2 regions of the Streptomyces sp. NPDC022552 genome follow, and region 2 is predicted to be linked to the other one. Evidence: riboswitches for the same ligand, from Rfam matches in the RefSeq annotation. Region 2 holds a riboswitch; the other holds the start of a gene.
The links. Region 2 has a riboswitch for cyclic di-AMP ahead of ACZ3OF_RS01930 (M23 family metallopeptidase). Riboswitches for the same ligand answer to the same signal wherever they lie in the genome.

Region 1 (3,415 bases), on a different contig from region 2:
CTTCTCCGTGGACGGCGACCAGGCCCCGCTGGCCGGGCTGGCCGACGCCTGCCGTGCCCACGGCGCCGGGCTCGTCGTGGACGACGCCCACGGTCTGGGCGTGCTCGGGGACGGCGGGCGGGGCGGGCTGCACGCCGCCGGGCTCGCGGGCGACCCGGACGTCGTCGCCACCGTCACGCTCTCCAAGTCGCTCGGCAGCCAGGGCGGAGCCGTCCTCGGCCCCGCCCGGGTGATCGAGCACCTGGTCAACGCGGCCCGTACGTTCATCTTCGACACCGGTCTCGCCCCGGCCGCCGCGGGCGCCGCCCTGGCGAGCCTGCGGCTGATCGAGGGCGACCCCGGCCTCGCCGAACGCGCGCGGACAGTCGCCACCACGCTGCACCGGCTGCTCACCGCGGCCGGACTGACCGCCGTACGTCCGGAGGCGGCCGTCGTCTCCGTCCGCGCGCCCTCGCCCGAGGCCGCGCTGCGGTGGGCGGCGGACTGCCGTGACCAGGGGCTCGTCGTCGGCTGCTTCCGCCCGCCGTCCGTCCCGGACGGCGTCTCCCGGCTGCGGCTCACCGCCCGCGCGGATCTGACGGACGCGCAGATCGAGCAGGCCGTCGCCACGATCGTGAGGACAGCACCTCCGGCCCACTGAGCGCAGCCCAAATACGGTCTCTCGTAGCAGAGTTCACCGCTTCGAGCGACAAATATGCACATATCTTGGTGGATCGCCATACGGGGCGCCACGATCGGTGGCACTCTGACGCGTAGCGCAATCCGGGCCGGGCCCGGTGGGAAAGGGACAGCGTCGCCATGGCAGACCACCAGGAAGCAACCGTCACTCTGCCGAGCGATCCCGCCTCGGTCTCCGCCGCCCGAAGATACGTCGCCGACGTCCTGACCGGCTGGGGGCTCGCGGAGGCCGGCGACACCGCCGACACCGTCCGGCTCATCGTCTCCGAACTGGCCACCAACGCCGTCCAGCACACCTTCGGGCAGTCGCCCACCTTCACCGTCGACGTCCGGCTGGAGCGCGAGGAGCAGCTCCACATCGGCGTCACCGACAGCCACCCCCGCTGGCCCAAGCGGCTCCCGGCGGCGGTGCAGCAGGACAACGGCCGGGGGATGGTCATCATCCGTTTCCTGACGGCCGAGGCCGGGGGTCGGCTCTCCGTCACGCCGACCAGCGAGGGCGGCAAGACGGTCTGGATCAACCTTCCCTGGACCGCCGCGCCGCACCAGGCGCTCGCCGCTCAGCCCGCCGGCTCCTAGCCGGCACGAACCCGCCGCGCGGCCGGGCGGGGTGGGTAGCCCGGACGAGTGATGACGCTCGGCCGAGGCGGTGGGGGAGCGGGCGGCAGGCGCGCCCCCCTCGGGGTGAAGCGCTCGTGTCCCCAGGGTGCCGAGGGCGAGGGGTGCGGCGGCGCCACCGCACCCACCCGCCGCGTCAGCTCACATCACAACACGGCGCGTCGGCTTCGGCGCGGCGTCAGCGGACCCGGCCGTAATACACCTTGGACGACCAGATCTTGTCGAGCTTCACCCAGGAGCCGGTCTTGGGCGAGTGCCAGATCTTGCCGCTACCCGCATAGATCCCCACGTGGTAGACCCTTCCACCCGAGTGGAAGAAGACCAGGTCCCCCTTCTGCCGGCTGGAGGCCGAGATGTGCCGGGTCTTGTTGTACTGCTGCTGCGCGGTACGAGGCAGCGACTTGCCCGCCTTCTTGTACGAGTAGAGCGTGAGCCCCGAGCAGTCGAACCTGGTCGGTCCGGACGCTCCGTACTTGTAGGGCGATCCCTTCTTGGAGGCGGCGATGTTCAGCGCCTTGCCGGCGTGCGACGTCGCGGCCTGGGCCTCCGGTGCGGCGCCTGGCGCCAGCATCGTGCCGCCGAGGGCGGCGAGGGTGAGAGCCGAGACGGCTCCGGCCCGGGACAGCATGGACGGGACATGAATCTGCGCACTCATGCGCAACCCTTCGTCAGCCGCCTGTGAAGGATGACCTGTCGGGTTCGGGCTGGCGAAGTTGCCCGGCCGCGGCTGCGGCTTCACCCCGAGGAACGGCCCTCACTGGGCGGCCGTCCCGTACTGCTCGGGTCCTCCACTCCTGCCGATCCACTCCTGTCGACCAGACATCCGGGACAGCGGCAGGACTCGGCGTCCGCCCGGACCGCCCCGCCGCGGTGGCGGGGGCTTGTCGTCGTGAGGGATCTTGACCCACAACCAGGGCGAAATCCGAGTCGAAACGGCGTTATGTGAGGCTCCTCACGACTGATCCATTCGAGTGGACAGGCAGGTTTCGTGATCTTCGGAGGTTTGGCCGACGAGTCCCGGACCAGGGGTGGAGTGGCCCGATTCCGCCAGATGCGTACACCTGTTGTGCAACTCACCCCACACATATGTCGATTCGTCGACTACGCCGAACGGGGGAGCGATTCTGCGGCTCCGCTGCTCCGAGTGGACCTCGACACGACACGGGGATATGTCAACTCGCCGGTTTCTCCGGCACGGTGACCCGGCGCGCCCGGCGCTCCCCGTCCAACAGCCGCAGCGCGCGGGTCAATGTCTCCGCGTGGACCTCGCTCTCACCGCGGACATGCATCACCGTCAGCGCGTCGCGCAGGGCGTTCGCCTTCCCCACCAGGGCCTGTGCCGCGCGCAGCGCCCCATACGTATGCGATCCCTTGGATGGATTGATCCGTCCCAGCAGGTCGACGACTTCGAGATAGGCGTCGATGAACTCGCCCTCGGCACGCGTCAGGGCGGGCAGGGGTGGCAGCTCGGGAACCATGTCCGGCTCACCGGGCCCCGGCGCCGCCCGACGCCCCGCGGTTCTGGATCACGTGGTCCACCAGGCCGTACGCGGTGGCGGCCGGTGCGTCGAGGACGGTGACGCGGTCGATGTCGGCGTCGATCCGCTCGCGGCTCTGCCCGGTGTGGGTGACCAGGATGCCGGCCAGCATCGCGCGGAGCCGGATCAATTCCCTTGCCTGGATGTCGAGATCGCTCGGCTGTCCCTGCAACGGCTCGTCCGTCGTGGGCTGCTGGAGCACGACCCGGGCGCCGGGCAGCGCGAGCCGCTTCCCGGGCGCGCCCGCCGCGAGCAGCACGGCGGCGGTCGAGGCGGCCTGCCCGAGGCAGGTGGTCTCCACGTCGCAGGTGACGATCTGCATCGTGTCGTAGATCGCGGCCATGGCGCTGACCGAACCGCCGGGTGAGTTGATGTAGAGCGAGATGTCCCGGTCCGGGTCGGCGTACTCCAGGTGCAGGAGCTGGGCGATGACGTCGTTGGCCGAGGTCTCGTCGATCGGGGTGCCGAGGAAGACGATGCGCTCCTCGAGCAGCTTGGAGTACGGGTCTAGGGTCCGGCTCCCGGAGCTGGTGCGCTCGGTGAACTCGGGCAGGACGTAGCGGGCGCGCATGAGCATCACT
Region 2 (3,415 bases):
AGCTGCTCTTCGTCCACACGCTCATGCAGAGCCCCGCCGCCGAGCTGTGCCTCGGTGACGGAGCCCCGCATCTGCGCTGAGCCCTTGGAAAGGGGTCGATATGTCCGAGAAGTCCGCGCCGGTCACCGGCGAGGAGCGCGAGGCCGGGAAGTTCCCCAAGGGTCTGGTGCTCCGGCTCTTCGCCTATCTGGTGGCCGGGCACCTCTTCGCCGGCTTCCTCTACCTGCTCTTCATGCTCGGCGGGCAGCGGTAGCGGACAGGAGAGGGGTCACGCCTCGACGACGAGGCGCTCGCGCAGCCGCGCCCGCGTCTCCGGAGCGAGCTTCAGGCCGTCCGTGAGGTAGCGCTCGACCGTCCCCCAGGTCTGCTCCATCGTCTCGAACGCGGCACGCAGGTACGCGATCCGCGCGTCGAAGAGCGGGCTGAGCAGCTCCATCACCTCGGGTGCCATGGCCTCCGCGGTGGTGGCGCTGCGCTGCACCTTGTAGCGGCGGTGCGGCTCGTTCGACTTCACGTAGTCGGCCTCGATCGCCTCCCGCTCCACGCCCACCGCGAGCAGCGAGACGGCGATGGACAGACCCGCGCGGTCCTTGCCGGCCGCGCAGTGCATGAGCGCGGGGACGCTGTCCTCGGCCAGCGCGTGCAGGACGCGGCTGTGCTCCGCCGTCCGCTCGACGATGATCTCCCGGTATGAATCGGACATTCGGGCCGCCGCCTTGCCGTCACCCAGGATGCCGCGGAGCTGCTCCACCCCGCCGCTCCTGACCAGCTTCCAGAACTCCTTGCCGTCGGCCGGATCGTTGAGCGGTATGTTCACATTCCGTACACCGGGGAGTTCGACGTCCGGTCCCTCGATCTTGACATCGGCCGCGTTGCGGAAGTCGAAGATCGTATGGAGCCCGAGGGTGGAGAGGAATGCCGCGTCCTCCTCGGTGGCGTGCGCCAGGTGGCCGCTGCGGAAGAGACGGCCGAATCGCACCGAACCGCCGTCCACGGTCGGCAGTCCGCCCACGTCCCGGAAGTTGCGTACCCCGGTGAGCTCGGGTTCGGTCGACGGGACCTGCGGCAGCTGCTGCGTCACGAGTGCTCCTGAAGGTTGGCGGATCGGGATCGACTGCTGATCGATTCCTGGGCCAATCATCCCGGGTCGGGGAGCCGCCGCACACCCCCGGGGCATGGGAATGGGTGTTCTGTCCGAATTGGACCATTAGGTATAACGCGCCCTGGTTGCAGGGGAGATGAGATTCGGCGCGTGAGCAGCGTCATAGAAGTGACGGACCGTGCCTGATCGTCTTACGCAATCCCCCGGCCGGAAAAGGGAATCGAGGTTCCGTCATCCACGGAGGGTGACCGGAATCCGGCGTGAATATCCCGCCCCCGATTGCGAATGAAAAGAGGCGGCTTGTTCGCCCCGATCCGCTGGTCTAGCGTCACGCTCAATCCGGTCGGACCCGCCGAATCCTGCCACCGTCCGGTATCCGCACCCACCCACGTACGGCAGGAGCGGGGGACCCAGGTAGTACGCCGATCCGGTCGTTTCCGGACGGCTCGGGGTGAAGCCGCGTGACATGCGGCCGGACATCTCCAGTTCGAACCCGACAGCTCACCTCGCAGGCGACGGAGAGGAATTCGCCATGCCCGCAAAGGGTAAGCACCGCCGTCCCAAGGCCAACCCGCTCACGCGTGGATTCGTCGCCGCCGGTACGGGTGGCGCCGTCGTCGCCCTGCCCCTGCTCGGCGCGACCGGAGCCCACGCCGCCGACAAGGCCGCCCCGTCCGTCACGTCCCAGCAGGCCGTCACCGCCGTCGCCGCGACCCCCGCCAAGGCCCCGGCCGCGGAGAAGACCGCCAAGACGAAGACGTACTCCGTCGTCCGTGGCGACTACCTGTCGAAGATCGCCGCCGATCACCACCTCGCGGGCGGCTGGAAGAAGCTCTACGCGGACAACCGCCAGGTCGTCGGCGAGGACCCGTCGCTGATCCTGCCCGGCATGAAGCTCACCCTCGGCGCCAAGTCGACCGCCAAGGCGGCGCCCAAGGCCGCTCCGAAGACCGCTCCGAAGGCCGCGCCCAAGAAGGCGGCTCCGAAGGCCGAGAAGTCGTCCTCCGACGAGCGCGCCTCGCGCTCGGCCGAGCGTGACACCACCGGCACCGCCGCCGCGGCGTCCGCTCCCGCGCAGGCCTCCTCCGGCTGGGTCTCCCCGGTCAGCGGCGGCATCTCCACCCCGTACCGGGCCTCCGGCGCCATGTGGTCCTCCGGCTACCACACCGGTGTCGACTTCATCGCCTCCTCCGGCACCTCGGTCAAGGCCGTCGGCGCGGGCACCGTCTACTCCGCGGGCAACAGCGGTTCGTACGGCAACGAGGTCGTCATCCAGCACGCCGACGGCACGTTCTCGCAGTACGCCCACCTCTCCTCCCTGGGCGTCTCCGCCGGCCAGACCGTCACCGGCGGCCAGGAGATCGGCCTCTCCGGTTCGACCGGCAACTCCACCGGTCCGCACCTGCACTTCGAGATCCGCACCGGCCCGAGCTACGGCTCGGACATCGATCCGCTGGCCTACCTGCGCTCGCACGGCGTCAGCATCTGACGCACGTGATCTGACGCACCGGCAGCACCCGCGGAGGCCCGGCACTGGGAAGTGCCGGGCCCCCGCGCGTATTCCGGCTTGGTGCAATCTTGACCGGTGGCGTATCTCACCCGGCGTCAACCCCTCCTTACGGTCGCGTAGGTCACATCCATAAGGGAAAGATGTGCTCCCGTGGCAGACGATTCGAGATCAAGAGACACGCACGTATTCGGGTCGTACGCGGCGATCGGGGACAGCTTCACCGAAGGCGTGGGAGATCCCGGGCCCGACGGGAAGTACGTGGGCTGGGCGGACCGCTTCGCGGTACTGCTCGCCGACCGAATGCCGGAGCACGACGCGTTCCGTTACGCCAACCTGGCCGTACGCGGCCGCCTCCTGGACCAGATCGTGGAGGAGCAGGTCCCCAGGGCGAAGGAACTCGCCCCCGACCTGGTGACCTTCTGCGCGGGCGGAAACGACATCATCCGCCCCGGCACCGACCCCGACGACGTCGCCGAGCGCTTCGAGCGCGCCGTCGCCGACCTGACATCCGCCGTCGGCACGGTGATGGTGACGACCGGATTCGACACCCGCGACGTTCCCGTCCTCCGGCATCTGCGCGGAAAGATCGCCACGTACACGGCCCATGTCCGGTCGATCGCCGACCGCTACGACTGCCCCGTCCTCGACCTGTGGTCGCTCAAGTCGGTGCAGGACAGGCGGGCCTGGGACGGCGACCGGCTGCACCTCTCGCCCGAGGGCCACACCAGGGTCGCGCTGCGCGCCGCCCAGGTCCTCGGCATGGACGTACCGGCCGACCCGGACCAGCCCTGGCCCCCGCTCCC

Region 1: it holds a riboswitch for cyclic di-AMP, as region 2 does, so the genes downstream of both, ACZ3OF_RS15005 (C40 family peptidase) here and ACZ3OF_RS01930 (M23 family metallopeptidase) in region 2, are expected to answer to the same signal.

What each region holds. Positions count from the first base shown of each region.
Region 1 covers NZ_JBVHGJ010000004.1:436,713-440,127, reverse strand. The annotation lists gene ACZ3OF_RS15015 (8-amino-7-oxononanoate synthase) at 1-640, shown strand, start outside; gene ACZ3OF_RS15010 (ATP-binding protein) at 799-1,257, shown strand; gene ACZ3OF_RS15005 (C40 family peptidase) at 1,475-1,951, opposite strand; cyclic di-AMP (ydaO/yuaA leader) riboswitch at 1,955-2,128, opposite strand; gene ACZ3OF_RS15000 (hypothetical protein) at 2,469-2,774, opposite strand; gene ACZ3OF_RS14995 (ClpP family protease) at 2,782-3,405, opposite strand.
Region 2 covers NZ_JBVHGJ010000001.1:400,787-404,201, forward strand. The annotation lists gene ACZ3OF_RS01915 (helix-turn-helix domain-containing protein) at 1-80, shown strand, start outside; gene ACZ3OF_RS01920 (DUF6126 family protein) at 101-253, shown strand; gene ACZ3OF_RS01925 (tyrosine-protein phosphatase) at 269-1,081, opposite strand; cyclic di-AMP (ydaO/yuaA leader) riboswitch at 1,476-1,632, shown strand; gene ACZ3OF_RS01930 (M23 family metallopeptidase) at 1,635-2,591, shown strand; gene ACZ3OF_RS01935 (SGNH/GDSL hydrolase family protein) at 2,763-3,415, shown strand, end outside.